4 regions of the Neobacillus terrisolis genome follow, and region 1 is predicted to be linked to each of the others. Evidence: riboswitches for the same ligand, from Rfam matches in the RefSeq annotation. Region 1 holds a riboswitch; each other region holds the start of a gene.

Region 1 (5,444 bases):
CATCCATTCGCCTAACTCTTTATGAAGAACATAAGCATTTTCTGTTCCGTTTAGAGACATAATGTTGTTCCATTTATCTTCTTCTTGTTTTACAAATCCATCAAATAATGAAGAAGGTAAAGAATCAACACTCTTAGCTAATCCATCGATATATTTCAATGCACTTGGACCAGCTACCATTCCACCGTAAATTGCTGATAATAATGAGTTTGCACCTAAGCGGTTACCACCGTGCTGAGAATAATCACACTCACCGGCAGCAAATAAACCTGGTACATTCGTCATTTGATCATAATCAACCCATAATCCACCCATTGAGTAGTGAACAGCAGGGAAGATTTTCATTGGTACTTTACGAGGGTCTTCACCCATGAATTTCTCGTAAATTTCGATAATACCACCAAGCTTAATATCAAGCTCTTTTGGATCCTTATGAGAAAGGTCTAGATAAACCATGTTCTCACCGTTGATGCCAAGCTTTTGATTTACGCATACATCGAAAATTTCACGAGTCGCAATGTCCCTAGGTACAAGGTTTCCGTACGCTGGATATTTTTCCTCTAAGAAATACCAAGGCTTACCATCTTTATATGTCCAAACACGTCCGCCTTCCCCACGAGCAGATTCACTCATTAAGCGAAGCTTGTCATCGCCTGGGATGGCAGTTGGGTGAATTTGGATAAACTCACCATTCGCATAATAAACACCTTGTTGGTAAACTATTGACGCCGCAGACCCTGTATTGATAACAGAGTTTGTTGATTTACCAAAGATAATTCCTGGTCCGCCGGTTGCTAAAATAACGGCATCAGCAGCGAAGGAACGAATCTCCATAGAAGCAAGGTTTTGCGCAGTAATCCCACGACAAACGCCTTCATCATCGATAACAGCTCCAAGGAATTCCCAGCCTTCGTACTTTGTAACAAGCCCGTCCACTTCATGTCTTCTAACCTGCTCATCAAGTGCATATAAAAGCTGTTGTCCAGTCGTTGCTCCAGCAAACGCTGTTCGGTGATGTTGAGTACCACCGAAACGACGGAAATCAAGCAATCCTTCCGGAGTACGGTTGAACATAACCCCCATACGGTCAAGCATGTTAATGATACCAGGTGCAGCATCACACATTGCTTTTACAGGAGGTTGGTTTGCAAGGAAGTCTCCACCATACACGGTATCATCAAAGTGTTCCCATGGAGAGTCGCCTTCCCCTTTTGTATTTACAGCTCCATTAATACCACCTTGGGCACAAACAGAGTGAGATCGTTTAACCGGAACCAAAGAGAATAATTCTACTGGAGTTCCATGTTCTGCAATCTTTATTGTAGCCATCAAGCCGGCTAAACCACCACCGACTACAATTACTTTTCCTTTACTCATTGTGGCTCACTCCCTTAATTCCTAGTAAAGTCTTTTTCCATATTGGTCTACTAAACTATGAAACAGTAAAAAACGATTAAATAAACGCAAATATAGCGCGTAAACCAACAATGGATAAGGCAACAAAAATTCCGAGCGTTACGTATGTAGAGATCTGTTGAGAACGTGGTGAAACTGTAATGCCCCAGCTAACAAAGAAGCCCCAAAGGCCGTTCGCAAAATGGAAAATTGCCGAAATGACACCCACAATATAGAACACTAACATGAATGGATTCGATAGAATATTAGCCATCATGTCAAAGTTCACTTCAGCGCCCATTGCAGCTGCAACCCGGGTTTCCCATACATGCCATGCTAGGAAAATAAGGGTGATAACCCCAGATACCCGTTGAAGGGCAAACATCCAGTTGCGGAAGAATCCAAATCTACCAACGTTGTTTTGAGCTGTGAATGCAATATAAATCCCGTAGATTGCATGAAACAATAATGGCAAAAAGATAATAAATGTTTCTAAGAACCATTTAAATGGTAGATTTGCCATAAATTCTGATGCTTCATTAAATGCATCTACCCCTTTGGTCGCAAAATGGTTGATCACCAAATGCTGTGTTAGGAAAAGTCCTACTGGAATGACCCCTAGTAATGAATGCAATCTGCGATAAAAAAATTCTCGATTCTCTGCCATGAACTTACCCCCCCTAATGATATATAATGGCGTTACGAATTTCTTTATCATTTTCAAAATAGTAAAAATAGTCGATTTTGAAAACGATTCAGGTATTTCTAACAATTTTGTAACATATACATTTTAACCCTGTCTTTTCGACGCGTCAAGAAAACGTATTCAAAAATTTGTTGAAAAATAATTTTTTTTAGAATAATTTGTTATTCGAAAAATTCAGATTTTTACACCTTGCGATAAATTTTTCCTTATTCTCTTATCGATTTTAAAATATTATTCGGCAAATTTTGTGATGATTAAAAATTCAATAATCACTTGAACTGGATTAAAAACTCATGACTGTTTTTATTGAAAATGTATATAATAGAGCTAGAGAAAGAGGGGAGACCATTGAGTGAACTTACAATACAAGAAAAATTAATCCAAAAGGAGACTCTCTCTGTCCCAATCTTTGGATATAACCTTATTCGTGAGGATTTACTTCAAGATTTACTTGGCAAAGATACTCCTGAGCTTCTATATTGGGCTGGAAAGAGAATAGCACGTAAGTACCCGTTAAATACAAGCGACGAGATCACCGCATTTTTTCATCAAGCTGGCTGGGGAACACTGACCATTAAATCAGAATCAAAACAAGAAAAACTTTTTGAGTTACAAAGTGATGTCATTACTGAACGTCTGAACAGTTATCCTGACAGCACCTTTCATCTTGAAGCTGGCTTTTTGGCACAACAAACGGAGCACCAAAAAGGGGTTTTATCAGAGGCATTTGAACATCCGCGTAAAAAGGGCGCAAAAGTTCAATTTACTGTGAAGTGGGATTTAAAAGACAAAATTGAAGACTGATTAATGGATTGGGCTGACTCGACCGAGTCAGCCCGATTTTTTTAACGATACTCAGACAAAAGGAGTGCTTCCGATAGCTGAAATGCACGATGAAGCGAGTTTACTGCAGGAATCATTTGCTTTTCTGAAACGACGGCTGAAACTTTAATTTCGGATGTACTAACCATTTTGACCTCTATATTATTTGAAGCTAACACTTCAAACATTTCGGCTGCAACGCCTGGATTTGAGATCATGCCTGATCCGACAATAGAAACCTTTGCCAGCTCTTGCTCCGACTCGATTCTTTCATATCCAAGTGTTTCTTTTACTGCGGACAAAACGGATAGGGTCTCTTCTAAATCTGAGCTTTTTATTGAAAAAGATAGATTAGCCCCATTTCCTTCAATTGTACTTTGAATGATAATATCTACATTGATCCGGTTTGTTGCCAATGTTGTAAAAATAGTTGAAAGACTCTTCAATGAATTTGGTAACCCAATAACAGATACTCTTGTAATTTCATCCTCAAATGCTACGCCACGGACAACTAAGTTTTGCTCCACTGATACTTCCTCCTCAATGATTGTTCCCGATTCCCTTACCAAACTTGAACGAACTTCAAGCGGGACTTGATAGTTTTTTGCATATTCTACTGCACGTGGATGCAAGACCCCGGCACCGAGGTTTGCTAACTCCAGCATTTCATCATAAGAGACTGACGCTAATTTTCGAGCATCCTTAATAAAACGCGGATCGGTCGTAAATACTCCTGTTACGTCTGTATATATATCACATTTATCCGCTTTAAGAGCAGCGGCCAATGCTACCGCTGTTGTATCGGAGCCGCCTCTCCCTAAAGTGGTAATTTCTCCGTCAATTGTTACTCCCTGAAAACCTGCGACAATCACTATTTTTTCTTCATTTAAATTCTTCTTGATTTTCTCGGTCTCGATGTCCATGATTCTGGCACTGCTATGAACCGATTCTGTAATGATTCCTGCTTGCCATCCCGTATAGGAGATTGCTTCATATCCTTTTTCCTGTAAGGCAATAGACAGCAAAGCGATGGTAGTTTGTTCACCCGTTGTCAGCAGCATATCCATTTCACGCTTGCTCGGGTTTTTGGAAATTTCCTTGGCCATGCTGACAAGGTGATCGGTTGTTTTCCCCATTGCAGAAACAACCACGACAACGCCATTTCCCCTGTTTTTTTCTTCAATTACACGGTCGGCAACGTTTAAAATACGCTCAATGCTTCCAACTGAGGTTCCGCCAAATTTTTGTACAATAAGCCCCACGTTTTCTCCTTCTTTCTACGAAAATTATCCTTCTTTGTTTGACTGCTTTTTCATAGAACCCTTTTCAAGGCAAAAGAAAAAGCAATGAGAATCATATCTCATTGCTGTGAAAACGTTTAAAAACATATACGTAACCACAGTGAGATAGCTCTCCAAGACATGAGTCTTGACAGTCCTAGCACTTATTCAATGCAGAACCAGCAAAAAAAGCAATGAGTACTTCTTTCACTTCGGCGAACTTTCCTTTCAAAGCTTTTCCTTGAAGCTCATTCTTCTCCAAGCTTTTACTGATAAAGTTCGCACCTCTATCTTCACTTTAACGCTCTAAAGTGTCGATCATTAAGTTTTTAACATTATAGCATGTGTAAATATTATTTAGCAATACTAAGAATTTAATTTTTCTAAAAGCTCTTCCGCAACATTTGCAGGAATACCTAGGGAAACAATTTGTTCGATACTGGCTTCTTTCATTTTTTTCACTGACCCGAAGCTTTTTAACAAAAGCTTCTTTCGTTTTTCACCGATACCCTGGATATCATCAAGCAAGGATTGAAACGCATTCTTTCCTCTAAGCTGACGATGAAAGGTAATGGCGAAACGGTGAACCTCGTCTTGAATGCGCTGCAATAAATAGAACTCTTGACTATTTCGGGCAAGTGGAACAATTTGCAGCGGATTTCCAAATAAAAGCTGGGATGTCTTATGCTTGTCATCTTTAACAAGACCGCTGATCGGAATATCAAGCCCAAGTTCATTTTCTAAAACATCTCGCACTGCTTCAACATGCCCTTTTCCACCATCAATTATGATTAAATCCGGCAGAGGAAGATTTTCCTTAAGAACTCTCGAATATCTTCTTCTCGTAACTTCTCGCATTGATTCATAATCGTCTGGACCGGTTACTGATTTTATCTTATATTTTCTGTATTCGTTTTTCTTCGGTTTCCCGTCAATAAAAACAACAAGTGCAGACACGGGATCTGTTCCTTGAATATTAGAATTATCAAAGGCTTCTATTCGATGAGGAGTAAAAATCCCCATCGTCTCCCCTAAATTTTCCACTGCCAGGATTGTCCTTTGCTCATCCCGTTCAATTAACGAAAACTTTTCCTTCAACGCGATCGACGCGTTTTTTTCAGCTAATTTGACAAGGTCTTTTTTCTGACCGCGCCGTGGTATTAATACCTTTATACCGAGGAGCTGTTCCGCCAGATTGGTATCAACTGTATCGGCAACTAATATTTCCTTTGGTTTAAAAT
Region 2 (5,444 bases), on a different contig from region 1:
ATGTTTCTCCTTTTTACCAAAGTATTGCTAAAGGTCTTGTCATTCTAATTGCTGTGTTAGTAGATAGTAAGTTTTCAAAAATAAAAAAATAAGATAATGGGGGTTACAAAATGAAAAAGATTTTTTCGCTGTTAGCATTGCTTACGATGATTATTGGGCTTGTAGGTTGCAGTATGGATGAAGGAACCAGCACAAAAACCGACACGAAAGCTAAAGAAGATGATTCATTAAAAGTTGGTTTATCCATGAATACTTTAAATAATCCTTTCTTTGTGGCAGTTAAGGAAGGGGCAGAAGCACAAGCGAAAGAAGAAAATATTGATCTAGTGGTTACGGATGCACAAAATGATCCTGGTAAGCAATTAGCAGACGTGGAAAATCTATTACAACAAAATATTGATGTCCTCATTATCGACCCAGCTGATAGTGACGCAATTGCTCAAGCTGTAAAAAAAGCTAATGATGCAAAAATTCCTGTATTCACGATTGACCGACAGTCTAATGGCGGAGAAGTCATTACACACATTGGGTTTGATGCACTTAAATCTGGGAATATTGCTGGAAACTTCTTAAAGGATGCTTTAGGCGGTAAAGGGAAAATTGTTGAGATTCAAGGAATTCTTGGTACAAACGTTGGTCAGTTAAGAAGCAAAGGCTTCAATGAGATAATGGAGGCAAATCCTGGTTTTGAGGTTGTTGCAAGACAAGCAGCAAACTTTGACCGTGGTGAAGCAATGAAGGTAATGGAGGATATTCTTCAGGCACAACCTAAAATCGATGGAGTATATGCAGCTAATGATGAAATGGCTCTTGGTGCTTTAGCAGCTATTGAAGCAGCAGGACGTCTTGATGAAATTACATTAATTGGTTGTGATGCTGTTGATCCAGCTTTGGAAGCTATCAGAAGCAAAAAGTTAGAAGCAACGATTGCTGAGCCACCAGTTTTCCTTGGTAAAGAAGCGATCCTTACAGCTGTTAAAATTTCTAAGAAAGAATCTGTTGAGAAAGAAGTTATTCTAGATTCAACACTTGTTACTCCCGAAAATATTGATCAAGTAAAAACTAAGTAAATTTTTATAGATAATGAATTTGTGATCTTCGATTTAAGTTGGTCTGAAAAGAACCTAGATCCAATAAAAAGATAAAGAGAAGTCGGAGGACAACTATGTCAAAAATTGTTGTAGTTGGAAGCTATGTTGTTGATTTAATGAGTAGAGCTCCGCATCTTCCAAAGCCAGGTGAAACCGTCCTTGGGGGGCCATTTAAAATGGGCCCTGGAGGAAAAGGTGGTAATCAAGCAACTGCTGCGGCGCGCTGCGGGTCTGAAGTAACCTTTGTTACAAAATTAGGTGCAGATGTTTTTGGCAGAGAAGCTTTAGATCATTTTAAAAATGAGAATGTAAATTCACAGTACATCAAAGTAGATGCACAAGAATCTACTGGTGCAGCTTTAATAGCAGTGGATGACAATAGTGAAAATAGTATCGTTGTTGCTTTAGGAGCCTGCGGTACGATTACAGAAGCCGATGTAATGGAAGTTGAGGGTAAAATCCAAGAGGCTGATATTGTATTGCTTCAATTGGAGACAAGTATAGAAGCAATTGTTACAACAGTTAAATTAGCTTCGAAACATCAAGTGCCTGTTATATTAAATCCAGCACCATTTCAAGAATTCCCACGTGAAATCTTAAAGGATGTAAGTTATATTACTCCAAATGAGACAGAGGCATTTGAATTAAGCGGAGTCGTTGTTAAGGATGAAGCTTCAGCCCTCATGGCTGCAAAAAAAATCCATGAGATGGGAGTTGATACCGTTATTATTACTTTGGGAAGTAAGGGAGCATTCCTATACAGTGGCGTTGAAAAAGGCAAGTTAGTAGCCGGATTTAAAGTTGATGCTGTTGATACAACCGGTGCTGGAGATGCTTTTAACGGTGGATTTGCCCATGCAATAAGTAAAGGGAATTCTGTGGTCGATGCAATGGTTTATGCCAATAGTGTGGCGGCTCTTTCGGTAACAAAAATTGGTACCGCACCAGCCATGCCATATAAACAAGATGTTGAAAACTTTTTAAAAGAGAAAGGTCTGTTGATTACATGAGCGGGATAAATAGAATTATTGACCATACATTATTAATGGCAACTGCCACTTCGGCTCAAGTAATACAACTTTGTAATGAAGCAAAGGAATACCAATTTGCATCAGTATGTATTCCTCCGAATTATGTGTCACTTGCCAGTAGTCAGCTAGCGGAAAGCGATGTGAAAGTTTGTACAGTCATCGGGTTCCCGCTTGGCTATAACAATACTAGTGTAAAGATTTTTGAAGCGAAAAAGGCCATTGCCGAGGGTGCAGAGGAACTTGACTACGTTTTAAATATCGCTCAATTAAAAAACGGTAACTTTGAGGCGATCGAGGTTGAGATGCAAGAATTCGCTGAATTAAAAAAGGATCATCCAGATTTAATCATTAAAGTTATTCTTGAGACCTGTTATTTAACTAAGGAAGAGATCGTTCAAGTTTGTCGACTGGCTAAACAGGCAGGAATTGACTTTGTAAAAACCTCAACAGGCTTTGGAACAGGTGGGGCAACGATTGAAGATGTACAATTAATGCGCCAAACTGTTGGAACAAAAATTGGTGTAAAAGCCTCTGGTGGAGTTCGGACAATTAAAGACGCTGAGGTGATGATTAAAGCAGGTGCTAACCGGATTGGAACGAGCAATGGGGTTGGAATAGTTAGCGGTAATAGAAGTGTTGAAAGCAATTATTAATATTAATAAGAAGGGAAGTCCTAAAACAGGATTTCCTTTTCTTATGGAAATTCCTTGAGTCGTTATTTTATCAAAGTAATAAATGGATTTAATTCCTCTGGAAACATCAGGTTATTGACATTTTTTACGGCAAACTTTATAGTTATGATGTTCTATTAATATAATATTTTTGCCCTCATCCTAACCGATGAGGTAGAGGTCGCGATTTTGATTAGTAAAGTAACGGAGATATAGAGATATCGATGAACTTACTTGAAAGGGAAAATCGCCGAAGCATTCTTAGAGTCTCTAACAACGAATGCTGGGGCTGTTTCCGAATAGGAACAGAACTGTCACGAATGCCATAACCTTGTGCATTTGTGTTGAGCTATCTTCATGGAAGGTTTGATGCGGTTAAATAGAGACTGCCCGCGAGAATTCGTTGGCTTTTTTTATTGAAATTTTGCGCTCCTTCCTACAAATATGAAAAGGAGTTTTTTTATGAGTCAAGGAAATTCAACAGCACGTGTTTTAGTCAGGCCGGAAACTCCAGCTGAACAACCACAGTTGCAGCGTGGTTTACAAGCTCGTCATTTAACAATGATTTCGATTGGTGGAGCCATCGGAACTGGTTTATTTTTAGCAAGTGGATCTGCCATTCATACAGCGGGGCCAGGAGGCGCATTACTTGCCTATGCCATAATTGGTGTAATGGTATACTTCTTGATGACAAGTCTTGGTGAATTGGCTGCGTACATGCCGGAAGCAGGTTCATTTAGCACGTATGCAACAAGATTTGTTGATCCAGCTTTAGGGTTTGCGCTTGGCTGGAATTATTGGTATAACTGGGCGATTACGGTTGCGGCAGAATTAGTTGCCGGGGCACTTATTGTGAAATTCTGGTTACCGGAAAGCTCTTCACTTTTGTGGAGTGCTGTATTCTTAGCGGTTATGTTCGGTTTGAATTATTTATCAGTTAAAGGCTTTGGTGAGTCTGAATACTGGTTTGCACTTATTAAAGTTGTTACGATTATTCTCTTTTTATCTGTTGGTTTATTAATGATTTTTGGAGTGTTTACTGGTAAGGCGGTAGGGTTTTCAAACTTTACTTTAGGTGACGGTCCATTCCACGGTGGATTTTTCACGATGATTGGTATCTTCATGGTAGCCGGGTTCTCGTTCCAAGGTACTGAGTTGCTTGGGGTTGCAGCAGGGGAAAGTGAAGATCCGGGACGTAATGTTCCACGTGCAGTCAAACAAGTATTTTGGCGAATTCTGTTATTCTATATTTTAGCGATCTTTGTAATTGGGATGTTGATTCCATTTACACTGGAAGACCTTGCAAGCGGCGATGTAACAAAGAGCCCGTTTACGTTAATTTTTGAGCGTGCTGGTTTTGCGTTTGCTGCTTCTGCGATGAATGCTGTTATTTTAACATCTGTTCTTTCAGCGGGTAACTCAGGAATGTACGCATCTACTCGTATGCTTTGGAATTTGGCTAAGGAAGGAAAGGCACCGAAGTTTTTAGCGAAAGTGGATGGACGCGGTGTTCCTGTTAATGCCTTGATTGTCACAGCAGCAGTTGGACTTGTAGCCTTTTTTGGTTCATTACTGGGAGATGGTGCGGTTTATATCTGGTTATTGAACGCATCTGGTATGTCCGGATTTATTGTATGGTTAGGAATTGCGGTCAGCCACTATCGTTTCCGTAAAGCTTTTGCGTTACAAGGACGCAGCTTAAGTGAGCTTCCTTACCGTGCTAAGTGGTTCCCGTTTGGTCCGATTTTTGCCTTCGTATTATGTGCATTTGTAGTCTTAGGTCAAAACTATTCTGCCTTCTTAGGTGACAAAATTGACTGGTACGGAGTAATGGTTTCATATATCGGCTTACCATTGTTTATTGCAGTGTGGTTAGGCTATAAATTTGTGAAGAAAACAAAAGTAATCCCTCTTCATGAGTGCGATTTAACGCCTACGCTAAAAAAATAAGTTATCTATCATTAACAATAAAAGAGTAAACAATAAAAGACATCTAAGAACAGAGCAAAGTCATCTGCTTCTCAGATGTCTTTTTTCTTTACCGCATTAAAGCGGCGGGGGACAGTCCCCCACCTCTTTAATGCGATAAAGGGGAAGGGGTATTTGTAGGCAGTGGATGGGTTTTTTTATATAATAATTGGTAGAGGGGAAAATGACCGAAATGGCCGATCTAATCCGAAGACAATGTTTATGTCTACGTCTTAAGTCCTAGTTGTGATTAAGGTTGCGGTCTATAGGAAATGGACGTCTATTGGTGTATTCTTAAACAAAAGAAGGAATAAGCCTTTCAGGTCCATGCGATTTTTCAATTTGTGATGAAACATTTTCTACACTAATTTCGTATGCATAGAAAGGATTAAAAGTCAGGAGTCGATGGAACAATGAACCTGTTCATTTCATTTCTAATTGGAACGTTTGTGGCATTGCCAATCGCAATAGTCGTATGGCTAATAAGCTTTTTTGCATTTGACCAAACCATGATGCTTTCATCAGCCTATTCATTGGGCGGAGGGCTCAGCATATATTGGCTCCTCTCGATGATGGTGAAAGCCAGCTTTCTTAAGAAAAACCAGCTGACAAGAAAGGAATATCGATATATTAAAAAGAACTTAGATGAAGCGAACCTAAAAATAAAACGCTTGAACAAATCA
Region 3 (5,444 bases), on a different contig from region 1:
TAGTACCGGAATGATCAATCAGCAGATCCACGGACTGCTTTGGAATAGGAATTTCGAGAAAATCAGCACAAATAAACAGGATATTCCGTTTCGAATTCGTTCTCTCCAGGAGGCTTTTTAAAAAGCGATGCCGCTCAAGGCTGTGGTCCACAGCAATATAAAGGCAATCCTCTGGCAACTCCTGATAAATATTGCGCAGAAAGAAACCCACCCCTGACCCTAATTCCAGGATGACTTTCCGATGTAAATCCAGTTGATCGAGCTTCCTTTTTGACCAGTGCAGGCCTTTGTTTATATTTTCAAGATAACTAGAGTCAGTTAACTGTATGTAATGGTGAATATTATTTTCAAGCTCGTTATCTGAAGTGGACTTAAAAGGCTCGTTGATAATTAAAATACCGTTTTCGATTAAATGCTCGTTTCCACAGGCACAGGCAAGCTTACCCTCGATAATCTGATTATTGTTGATCAAACCGTCCTGAAGCAAAAGCGGTTGGCCGCAATTTAAACATTTAAGAAAATCGAGCACCTTAAGGTCGATTCCAATCGTTGTACTAGATTCTATGTTTTTTGCCGATAAGTCGATTAATTTGCTGTTTAGCTTGTCTTTTATTCTCGTTAACTCTTTTATTTCATGATCAATTTTTTTGTATTTTTCCTTATATAATGATTGATAAAATGGATCTTCTTGATAATTGGCCAATTTGCCAAAGTTTTTATATAGAAAAAACAATTTTATCTCATTTAAATGAAAGCCCAGCGCTTTAAATTCAATTATTAATTCAAGGTCTGTTTGACAGCGGTTATCGAAAAAGTACTGCCCACCCTTTTTCTCAGGAACGATCAACCCTAAATCCATATAATGCCTAATTGTGTCCACACTTACTTCGTTTGATTTGGCAAACTTTCCGATTCTCATCGTCTCATCACCAGCACCTTTTAATGCACTTTTAAGTTTATTATAGCGCTCCTGTTTAGACAGAACCATTCACTTTTGTGTGGGCTAACAAAAAAGTAGTCGGCTCGGAATCCGAACTACTTTTTCCCACTTTATATGCTTGTTAATGAAAGCTGGTCCTCAGGTAGGGCCTTAAGTGATCCATCTTCATTGAGAACAGAACGCCATGTATAAAGCGGTTCATAGCCAAGTATTTCCTTAGCCTTATCAATGGCCATAAGCGTTTCATGTCCGTTAACATCCCTCTTTAACGTAACCTTTGGGAAGTATTTTTTAGCTAAATCCTGACTAAGGTCGGGCATAATGGTATCTGGGGCTGTGATATGGAATACTTGATTTCCTAAATTCTTTTTTTCCAACGCCAGAAGACAGGCCCTTGCAGCATCCCTTACGTCACAATATGCCCATGCGTTTTGCTTCTGAATGTCTTTTTCGGTTTCCGTCCAATGCATTCTTGGAATTTTTTCATATTCGTCCGGCTCATAGCAATTGGCAAACCGAAGCGCAACCACTTCCGTTTTAGTCAGTTTATGAAACATACCGGACAGCTGTTCTGTAAGGAGCTTGACCATCGCATAAGACGATCTAACATTGGTAGGATGCTCTTCATCAACTGGCAGGTAACTAAGCTGCTCTTGCACAAACGGATACCCTAATACTGTTTCGCTGGAGGCCCATACAAGCTTTTGGATTTTTAAATCCTTACATGCCTCAAGGATATTAAAATTAACAAGCATGTTGTTTTCAAATATCGCTTGTGACGTATTCCTTATATCGGTTGGAATATTAGCAAGATGAACGACTGCATCGCATCCCATCAACAGTTGAATGACCTGCCCGTAATCGCGCAATTCCGCCTGGATAAATTTTTTCGATGCAGATTCCTCGCGCAATTTGCGGTCCGAAGCGGTAACATCATGTCCTGCTTCTAAAATCGTTCTTACGGTCCAGCGGCCGATTTTTCCTGCTGCTCCTGTTATGACTACTTTCACCACTTCCAGCTCCTTTTTTCAAAATTAAAAATGTCTCTTCAAATTATTACACCTTTGTTAGATTTCCCCTTTGCTATTGTTTTATAGGAGGAGTTTAAATAGAAAATATTGGTGGAAGGGATTGGATTGTTGATTTCGTTTCCTCCCAACTTTTTCAAAATATAGTGAAATTCTCTTGAACATAGATGAAGTTTCGTGTTATATTACAAGAAATTAATATTTTCTTACTTCAATACCATTTGAAGTGAGGATAGAGGCGCAAAGACCATAAGTAAGTAATTTGAGGATGATGAGATCCAGTGACAATTGCGGAAAGGGGAATTTGCCGAAGCTTCAAAGACCTCATTGTTCTTGAAGCTGGGTCTGCTATTGAATAAATGCAGAACTGTCATATAGGTAATCTATATGGAGGGCTATCTCACGCATGGGAACGATTTTTTATTTGTTTCTATTGCAGCAGCGAGCCTCGTTGCTGCTTTTTTGCGCTTTTTGAATAGCCTTATCCCTCTAATTTTCAAAAAATTATGTAAAGGATGAGGAAATATGACTTTTGGGCAAGTACTAACTGCGATGGTAACACCTTTTGATCAAAATGGTGATATTGACTTTAATGCAACGAGAATACTCGTTAATCATTTAATTAATACTGGTACAGACGCAATCGTCGTTGCCGGAACAACAGGCGAATCTCCAACTCTAACTTCTGAGGAAAAAGTCGCTTTGTTTAAATTTGTTGTTGAGGTTGTTAATGGCAGAGTTCCTGTCATTGCTGGAACGGGATCCAATAACACTAGGGCTTCAATCAGCTTAACGAGACAAGCGGAGGAAGTTGGTGTAGACGGTATTATGCTCGTTGCACCATACTACAACAAGCCATGTCAAGAAGGGATGTATCAGCATTTTAAAGCGATTGCTGAAGCTACCTCTTTGCCGGTAATGCTTTATAATATTCCAGGACGAAGTGTCGTAAACATTTCTGTTGAGACCGTTGTTCGTCTTTCTGAAATCAATAATATTGTCGCAATTAAAGAAGCTAGCGGGAACTTGGACGCGATAGCCCAAATTATCGAGAGAACTCCAAGTGATTTTGTACTGTACAGTGGTGATGATGGCTTAACCATACCAGTATTGTCCATCGGCGGTGCAGGCGTTGTTTCCGTTGCTTCCCATATCATTGGGAATGAAATGCAACAGATGGTCAATAGTTTTAAAAATGGTCAACTTCAGGAAGCGGCTGAAGCACATCGTGCCCTGCTCCCAATTATGAAGGCCCTATTTGCAGCACCAAACCCAAGTCCGGTGAAAGCGGCTTTAAATATGAAAGGTATCCAAGTTGGCGGAGTTCGTTTACCGTTGATTCCATTGACTGAGGAAGAAACTCGTGTGCTTGAACGTGTTTTAGAGCTTGGAAAAGTGGAAGTTTTTAATTAATAGATGTATATATAAAGGCTGCTTAATCCCATGTGTTTTGTGTTTTGGGGTTGGCAGCCTTTTTTGGTTTTTGGACTTAAGTCTTTGTGGGTTGGTGTTGACTGGTTTGTTGGTTCCGGTGAGGAATTTATGTTAATGAGAACCTTCTATTGGCCATTTTGGTGCTTTTGGACCGGACTTTTGGACAGTGAGAACCTTCTATTGGCCACTTTGTTGCTTTCAGACTGGACTTTTGGCCAGTGAAAACCTTCTATTGGCCATTTTGTTGCTTTCGAACAGTACTTTTGGCCAGTGAGAGCTTTCTATTGGCCATTTTATGGCTTTCGAACAGGACTTTTGGCCAGTGAGAGCCTTCTATTGACCACTTTGTTGCTTTTGCACTGGACTTTTGGCCAGTGAGAGCCTTCTATTGGCCATTTTGTTGCTTCCGGACAAGGGTTTTGGACATTGAGAACCTTCTATTGGCCACTTTGTTGCTTTCAGACTGGACTTTTGGCCAGTGAGAACCTTCTATTGGCCATTTTGTTGCTTTCAGACTGGACTTTTGGCCAACAAAAACCTCCTTCTTTTACCGAAAGTTACTTTTCGTCTTCTAAAAAATAAAACCCACAGCTTTTCATCAAGCAGTGAGTTTTGGATAAGAAATTTTTCTATAACCATTCATCAGCTATTGAGCTATTATCAGCGATTTCGTAAGCTGCATTTGTGATCGCTTCAGCTAACGTCCCCCCCGTTGCGCTTACCTCATTAAAGCAAACTTCGCTGTCCCCTTTTATTGTATACGTGAAACCAAACTTTTCTAATCTTTTAACGATGATCATCGCATGGTCAAGGTTTTCTTGGGGCTGAAACTCTGAATCATGAATGAAAATCCCCTTTTCATGATCATACCATCGATCCCATCTATTTAATTTCCAACCTAGTATTCTTCGAGCAATAATATCCACTTTGTTCATACCTCGATGACCATTCCCCTTCATTGTTGATTTTTTCATTTTACCATTTTCATTGATCCTATTCTAATAAAAAGAGTCCGAGAGAACAATCTTCGTTACCACTTTCAAAACATTATTATAATTTTTCTCTCATAACCTTCATGTAGCTGCTCGAAAGTTTGTATTGATCCCTTATTCTATTAACCATTTTATACAGTTCATTTTTATATTCTTTATCTGCCCCGCCTGTTTTATATAGGGCTTTTATTTTATCACTTTCAGATGGGAACTCTTTGTCAATAAACTCAAAGAAGTGCTTCCGTGTATGGCCTCTTAAATACAAAGTACCCGGAAGGACATAGTGAACTATACACTCGCTTGCTTTACGAAACAAATGGTCAAAGTTTTCCTCGTTGTCTGTAATATAAGGAATAATCGGCATCAAATGCAGACCTGTACTAGCATTTGTTTTTCTGAAAGCTTTTAATACTTCAAACCGGGCTAAACTTGTCGAACTTCCTGGTTCAATTTTCATTCTGACAGACTCGTCCATCGTCGTAATGGTCGCTGCAACATTGATGTAAGTGATTCGAGAGAGCTCATCGATCAAGTCGTAGTCTCTTAATATTAGGTTTGATTTAGTCGATATGATCGCTGGAGTTCGATATTTAATGAGCAATTTCAATATTTCCGGCATAAGTTTATATTTTGCTTCAGCAGGCTGATAGCTGTCAGTTACGCCACCAATGTTAATAACCTCCCGTTGCCAACTTTCTCTGCTCAGTTCTTTTTCCAATTCTTCGATTATATTCGTTTTAACATAGATTTCCTTAAAGAAATTAGTAGAATCTAAGTATTGATGGGAATACATTGCATAGCAGTAATGACAGCCATGCTGGCAGCCCCGATAAATATTTAAATCCCAGCCATAAGGAATTTTTCTTTTCAGCTTGTTTAAGGCACTGTTGACTGTAACTTCCTTGAAAATGGTATTAGTCATCCATCATCATCCTTAAAAAAGTCATGATAATCCCATAAACATTTTTGTTGCTGAAAGCAATATTTTATAAATTCTTTGTTTTTAGTATAAGGCATATCAGGTGAGGATGACACTCTCAAGAAAACAGT
Region 4 (5,444 bases), on a different contig from region 1:
TGAACACGGGAACCACTTATTACTATAAAGTTCGAGCCTACAAGACTGGAACAACAACAAAATATAGTAAATTTAGTTCAGTGGTTTCTTCTAAAGCTATTCCGGCAACGCCAAGTTCAGTTAAGGCAGCTTCATCATCTTACAATAGTATTAAAACAAGTTGGGCTGCAGTAACTGGTGCAAGTGGATATGAGGTGTATCGAGCCACATCCAGCACAGGAACTTACTCACGGATCGGAACGACGACCGCGACAAGTTTTAACAATACAGGCCTGACAACAAATAAGTCCTATTATTATAAAGTTAGGGCTTATCGATTAGTTGGAAGTACTAAGGTTTATAGTGGTTATTCTAGTGTGGTTTCGGCCAAACCGATCCCTTCGGTACCAACAAATTTCAAGGCAACAAGAGTAAGCTCAACCAGCCTAAAGCTAACATGGAGTTCAGTTACTGGCGCAAGCGGCTACGAAATTTACAGAGCCACATCCAGCACAAGCACCTACAGCCTCCTAAAAAGCACAACATCTTTGTATTACACAAACAGCAGCCTAACAACTGGAAAAACTTATTATTATAAAGCAAGAGCTTATAGAATGGTTGGAACAACAAAAGTATACAGCGGCTGGACAACAGTGATTAGTGCCAAACCTTGATACAGGGGAAGCAAGGGGACGGTTCTCTTGCTTCTTTTTTATAGGGGGAGGGACGGTTCATGCGAACCTTTCGGTGACGCAAGAACCGTCCCTTTGCGTTTCTTTGGCGGCTTATCATTTTCTGCGGCACTCGTTCTTTACCCCTAATCGGATTAAAAAAACAGCATTTCACACATTTTTCCTAAATATCTTCTATATTAAGCGAGGTATAGCCCTTCATATGATAAAATAGCTGAAAATGGGAATGGTGGTGTGTTGAATGGGTAAATGGGTGTCAGCAACTGAAAAGCGCAGTTTTCTTAAATGGTTTTTGGACAATCAGCAGCTGAAACGGAAGGAAGCACGTAAAGTTATAGAATTTATCATTCATCATTTCCATATACTTGAAAATGCTCAGTTCACGGAGAAAATTATGCTTGATCGAAAAACGATTGTGATTTCAAGCGTAGGTTCGGATGAACCTGGTTTTGTGTATTACTTTCAACAACGTAAATCAGAGGAAGTACCGACTGCGATTGGAGATTTGATGATGAATCCCTCAGAAAAAGTGAATCTCATTTTTCATTTTAGAGGAAAGATGGAAAATTACCGTTATTTACAACTGATTGAACAACCCGCTATAGAAAATATTAAACAGTATGCTCAATTTCAGAAGTATGAAAAAGAAGTAAACGACCTTATTGAGAAAATTTCGCTAGATTACGAGATAGCCCTTGTTAAAAAACAGATTGATGAAGCCCTGGATCAGAAAGATGAGGAATTATTTAAAAGCTTAACAGGCAGGCTGAAGGAGCTTGATGTAAAAAGCGAAAGAATCATAGGTGTGGCCCCTTCGTTACCTTGATTTCCTCAACCGGAAGAAATCACAGGGACGGTTCTCATGTGTTCAAGTTGTTGACGAAACAACAAGGACGACTCTTTTTGAAGATACTTTTAATGGAAAATATGAATAAAAATCCCTGTTATTTGTTGGTAATTTTTATATAATAGGTTTAGAGAGGAGTGCTCAGTCTTTCTGTAGTGCTCCATTTTTATTTTTAATAAGAGATGGGAGAGAAATTTCAGTGTCAAATGAAAATGAGGGGTTCTTTGATAAAGACAAACAAACAGAGCCAAGACGGAAGGTTGAACGGAAAGAAGGAGAACCGACTGCTGCCTTTAAAGGGGCATCATGGGCAGCGCTGATTGTTGGGGTAGCGGCATATCTTATCGGTTTATTTAATGCCGCGATGCAGCTGAACGAAAAAGGCTACTATTTTGCAGTTTTAGTGTTCGGGCTTTATTCAGCGGTGTCATTGCAGAAAGCGGTTCGGGATAAGGAAGAAGGTATTCAGGTTACGAGCATTTATTATGGAATCAGCTGGTTTGCATTGATTGTTTCGATTTCCTTGATGGCAATCGGGTTATATAATGCCGGAAGTATTGTATTAAGCGAAAAAGGGTTTTATGGAATGGCCTTTGTGCTTAGTGTATTTGCTGCCATAACGGTACAAAAAAATATTCGCGATACCCAGCGTGCTAGAGAACGAGATTAAGTGAAACAAGGGGACGGTTCTTGTGGCACCAAAAGGTGCACAAGAACCGTCCCCTTGCACCCACAAGCCCCCCCTGTTCACCTTGACAGTTATTATGATCTATTTTAGAATATATTAGAATAATAATTGAATAGACCTCACTTTTTGCTTGTGGGGTAGAGGCGCGATATTTAACAGTCTTTAGTGGAGCCGGAGAGGCAATGATACTAAGGAGAAGGAAATGTCGCCGAAGCTTGTAATATCTCCAATATTACTGGCTGGGTCTGCAGTTAAGAACTGCAGGACTGTCTCAATAAACTTCCCGGTTTATTGAGTTGTGCTATCTCATTTGGGAAAAACGAGGATTTAGGGCTACTTATAAATATAAGACCTGAGTTCATCGCTCAGGTCTTTTTTGTATATAAAAAGCACCTGTAGAAATGAACTAGCACACTCGCTTCGAGGCAGTCGAAACATATTTTAAGGCTTGGAAACTATATTTATTTTAAAAAAGGAGAGTATCATTATGGTGAAAAAATTATCATTATTACTAGCTATGTCTCTGGCAGCTATCATTCTATTAGCAGGCTGTGGTTCTTCTGAAAAATCAGGTGAATCTTCAAAAAAAGAAGCGGATACGTTTAAAGTGGGTCTTGAAGCCGGATATGCCCCTTTCAACTGGACTCAAATGGATGATTCCAATGGTGGAGTGAAAATTGACGGCAATGCGGAATATGCTGGCGGATATGATGTTGAAATCGCTAAAAAAATTGCTGAAGGTTTAGGAAAAGAGTTAGTTATTGTGAAAACGGAATGGGATGGACTTGTACCATCATTAACTTCTGGAAAAATCGATGCGATTATCGCAGGTATGTCACCAACAGCAGAGCGTAAAGAGACGATTGATTTCTCAGACAACTACTATAAATCAGATTTAATTATGGTTGTGAAAAAAGGCGGAAAGTACGAAGGCGCTAAATCGATTCAAGATTTTAGTGGCGCAAAAATCACGGCCCAATTAAACACATTTCACTACTCCGTTATCGATCAAATTAAAGGTGTGAAAAAAGAGCCGGCAATGGATAACTTCCCGGCAATGCGCGTTGCTCTTGAATCAGGTGTTATTGATGGCTATGTTTCTGAACGTCCAGAAGGCGTGAGTGCTTCATCGGCAAACGATAACTTTGCGATGGTAGAATTTACCGAAGGCTTTAAAACATCTGATGATGATACAGCAATCGCAGTTGGTGTGGCAAAAGGTAGTGCTTTTACGAAAAAAATTAACGAAATTTTAGCTGGAATATCTGAAGAAGAGCGTCAAGAAATTATGGACAATGCCATTAAGAATCAACCGGCAGCGAAATAAGGAAGATATGAAACCGAGTGTATGTGATGCATTCGGTTTCATAAATGTAGGAGGATAAAAATGAGCTTAGAGTGGATCATCAAAATTGTCTCAGAAAATGGGCCAATGTTTCTTCGTGGAGCCGGTATAACACTCGTCATCGCCATCGTTGGGACCATCATTGGCTCAATCATTGGTTTATTGATTGGGGTAATCCGAACGATTCCAATACCTGAACGAGGAATAAAGAAAATATTTTTAAAAATCATAAATGCGATTCTGTTTGCCTATATTGAGTTTTTCCGCGGCACGCCGATGATTGTGCAAGCGATGGTTATATATTATGGTTCGGCATTGGCCTTTGGCTATGATATGGACCGCTTTTACGCAGCCATCTTTATCGTATCGATTAACACAGGGGCATACATGTCCGAAATTGTCCGCGGCGGGATTGTTTCCATTGATAAGGGGCAGTTTGAAGCGGCGCAAGCGATCGGGATGAACCATTTTCAAACGATGTTTACAATCATCATTCCACAGGTTATCCGTAATATTTTACCAGCAACAGGGAATGAGTTTGTTATCAATATTAAGGATACGTCGGTTCTGAACGTTATCTCGGTTTCAGAGCTATACTTCCAAACGAAATCGATTGCCGGCAACAACTTTAGATATTTTGAATCGTTCTTTGTTGCTTGTATTATTTATTTTGTGATGACCTTTACGGTAACGAGAATTTTGCGATTAATTGAAAGAAAGCTGGATGGTCCGGACAATTACATTTTGATGGGCAATCAAATGCAAGTGGAAACAGCTGAAGATAAGCTTGTTCGTGAAAAAAATAGTGATGGAAATCGAGTATAGGACGAAGGAGGAGATAACATGGAAACTGTCATTGAAATTCAGCATTTGAGCAAATCCTTTGGTTCTCATGAAGTATTAAAAGACATCGATTTTTCAGTGAAAAAAGGAGAAGTAGTCTGCATCATCGGCTCCTCTGGGTCTGGTAAATCCACTCTTCTTCGTTGCGTCAATCTGTTAGAAAAACCAAGCGGCGGTCAAATTATTTATCATGGTGAAAATATATTAGATGAAAAGCATGATATTTACGAATATCGTAAAAATCTAGGAATGGTATTCCAGCAATTTAACTTGTTTAATAATCTCAATGTGATGATGAATTGTGTTGTTGGACAAATGAAGGTGTTGAAACGTTCCCGGGAAGAGGCTGAAAAGGTCGCGCTGAAATATTTGCAGGTGGTGGGCATGGATAAGTATGTAAACGCCAAGCCAAAGCACCTGTCAGGCGGGCAAAAGCAGCGTGTCGCCATCGCGCGGGCGCTATCGATGGAACCGGATGTGATGCTGTTTGACGAACCAACATCAGCGCTTGACCCGGAAATGGTCGGAGACGTTCTTAAGATCATGAAAGAACTGGCACATTCTGGCCTGACGATGCTGATCGTAACCCACGAAATGGAATTCGCGCGCGAGGTTTCAGATCGCGTCGTGTTTATGGACAAAGGTGTTATCGCCGAAGAAGGAACACCCGAACAAATCTTCAACAACCCAACCGAAGCCCGAACCAGAGAATTCCTGAAGCGAACTTTGAGTTAGTGACAGGTGACAGGGGGACGGTTCTTGCGCACCTTTTTGGTGCACAAGAACCGTCCCCCTGTTTTGTTGACCACTTGAATTTTGTTCAACAAATTGACAAAATTCAAGCTCATTTTTTACCCGTTTTCTTCTTATATATATAACGAGAAGAGGAAAAGAAGTAAATCCTCTCCCTCAAATAATGAAAGAAGGTGGCGGTTATGTCATTCGCTCACTATGATGAAATTGTTGAGATCTGTTTGGGAATGGCAGAAAGGGAAGAAAGATTAAACAAGGTTGAGCACTTCTATGAAGAGATGGATTTCGATAAGAATT

The links. Region 1 has a riboswitch for lysine ahead of ACI48O_RS08070 (aspartate kinase). Riboswitches for the same ligand answer to the same signal wherever they lie in the genome.
Positions count from the first base shown of each region.
Region 2: linked by a shared signal. The riboswitch ahead of ACI48O_RS15145 (amino acid permease) and the one ahead of ACI48O_RS08070 (aspartate kinase) in region 1 are both predicted to bind lysine.
Region 3: linked by a shared signal. The riboswitch ahead of dapA (4-hydroxy-tetrahydrodipicolinate synthase) and the one ahead of ACI48O_RS08070 (aspartate kinase) in region 1 are both predicted to bind lysine.
Region 4: linked by a shared signal. The riboswitch ahead of ACI48O_RS09795 (transporter substrate-binding domain-containing protein) and the one ahead of ACI48O_RS08070 (aspartate kinase) in region 1 are both predicted to bind lysine.

Region 1 covers NZ_JBKFGH010000011.1:172,102-177,545, reverse strand. Annotated here, with positions in the region: gene sdhA (succinate dehydrogenase flavoprotein subunit) at 1-1,377, opposite strand, end outside; gene ACI48O_RS08080 (succinate dehydrogenase cytochrome b558 subunit) at 1,454-2,062, opposite strand; gene ACI48O_RS08075 (YslB family protein) at 2,450-2,905, shown strand; gene ACI48O_RS08070 (aspartate kinase) at 2,947-4,185, opposite strand; lysine riboswitch at 4,323-4,501, opposite strand; gene uvrC (excinuclease ABC subunit UvrC) at 4,570-5,444, opposite strand, start outside.
Region 2 covers NZ_JBKFGH010000024.1:6,177-11,620, reverse strand. Annotated here, with positions in the region: gene ACI48O_RS15165 (ABC transporter permease) at 1-92, shown strand, start outside; gene ACI48O_RS15160 (substrate-binding domain-containing protein) at 111-1,070, shown strand; gene rbsK (ribokinase) at 1,166-2,101, shown strand; gene deoC (deoxyribose-phosphate aldolase) at 2,098-2,775, shown strand; lysine riboswitch at 2,961-3,153, shown strand; gene ACI48O_RS15145 (amino acid permease) at 3,355-4,743, shown strand; gene ACI48O_RS15140 (5-bromo-4-chloroindolyl phosphate hydrolysis family protein) at 5,175-5,444, shown strand, end outside.
Region 3 covers NZ_JBKFGH010000027.1:134,532-139,975, forward strand. Annotated here, with positions in the region: gene ACI48O_RS17140 (MerR family transcriptional regulator) at 1-919, opposite strand, end outside; gene ACI48O_RS17145 (NAD-dependent epimerase/dehydratase family protein) at 1,051-1,950, opposite strand; lysine riboswitch at 2,194-2,374, shown strand; gene dapA (4-hydroxy-tetrahydrodipicolinate synthase) at 2,494-3,381, shown strand; gene ACI48O_RS17155 (BC1872 family protein) at 4,032-4,376, opposite strand; gene ACI48O_RS17160 (SPL family radical SAM protein) at 4,453-5,316, opposite strand.
Region 4 covers NZ_JBKFGH010000013.1:262,045-267,488, forward strand. Annotated here, with positions in the region: gene ACI48O_RS09780 (fibronectin type III domain-containing protein) at 1-653, shown strand, start outside; gene ACI48O_RS09785 (YpiB family protein) at 913-1,497, shown strand; gene yiaA (inner membrane protein YiaA) at 1,718-2,188, shown strand; lysine riboswitch at 2,337-2,518, shown strand; gene ACI48O_RS09795 (transporter substrate-binding domain-containing protein) at 2,694-3,533, shown strand; gene ACI48O_RS09800 (amino acid ABC transporter permease) at 3,594-4,376, shown strand; gene ACI48O_RS09805 (amino acid ABC transporter ATP-binding protein) at 4,395-5,129, shown strand; gene ACI48O_RS09810 (hypothetical protein) at 5,330-5,444, shown strand, end outside.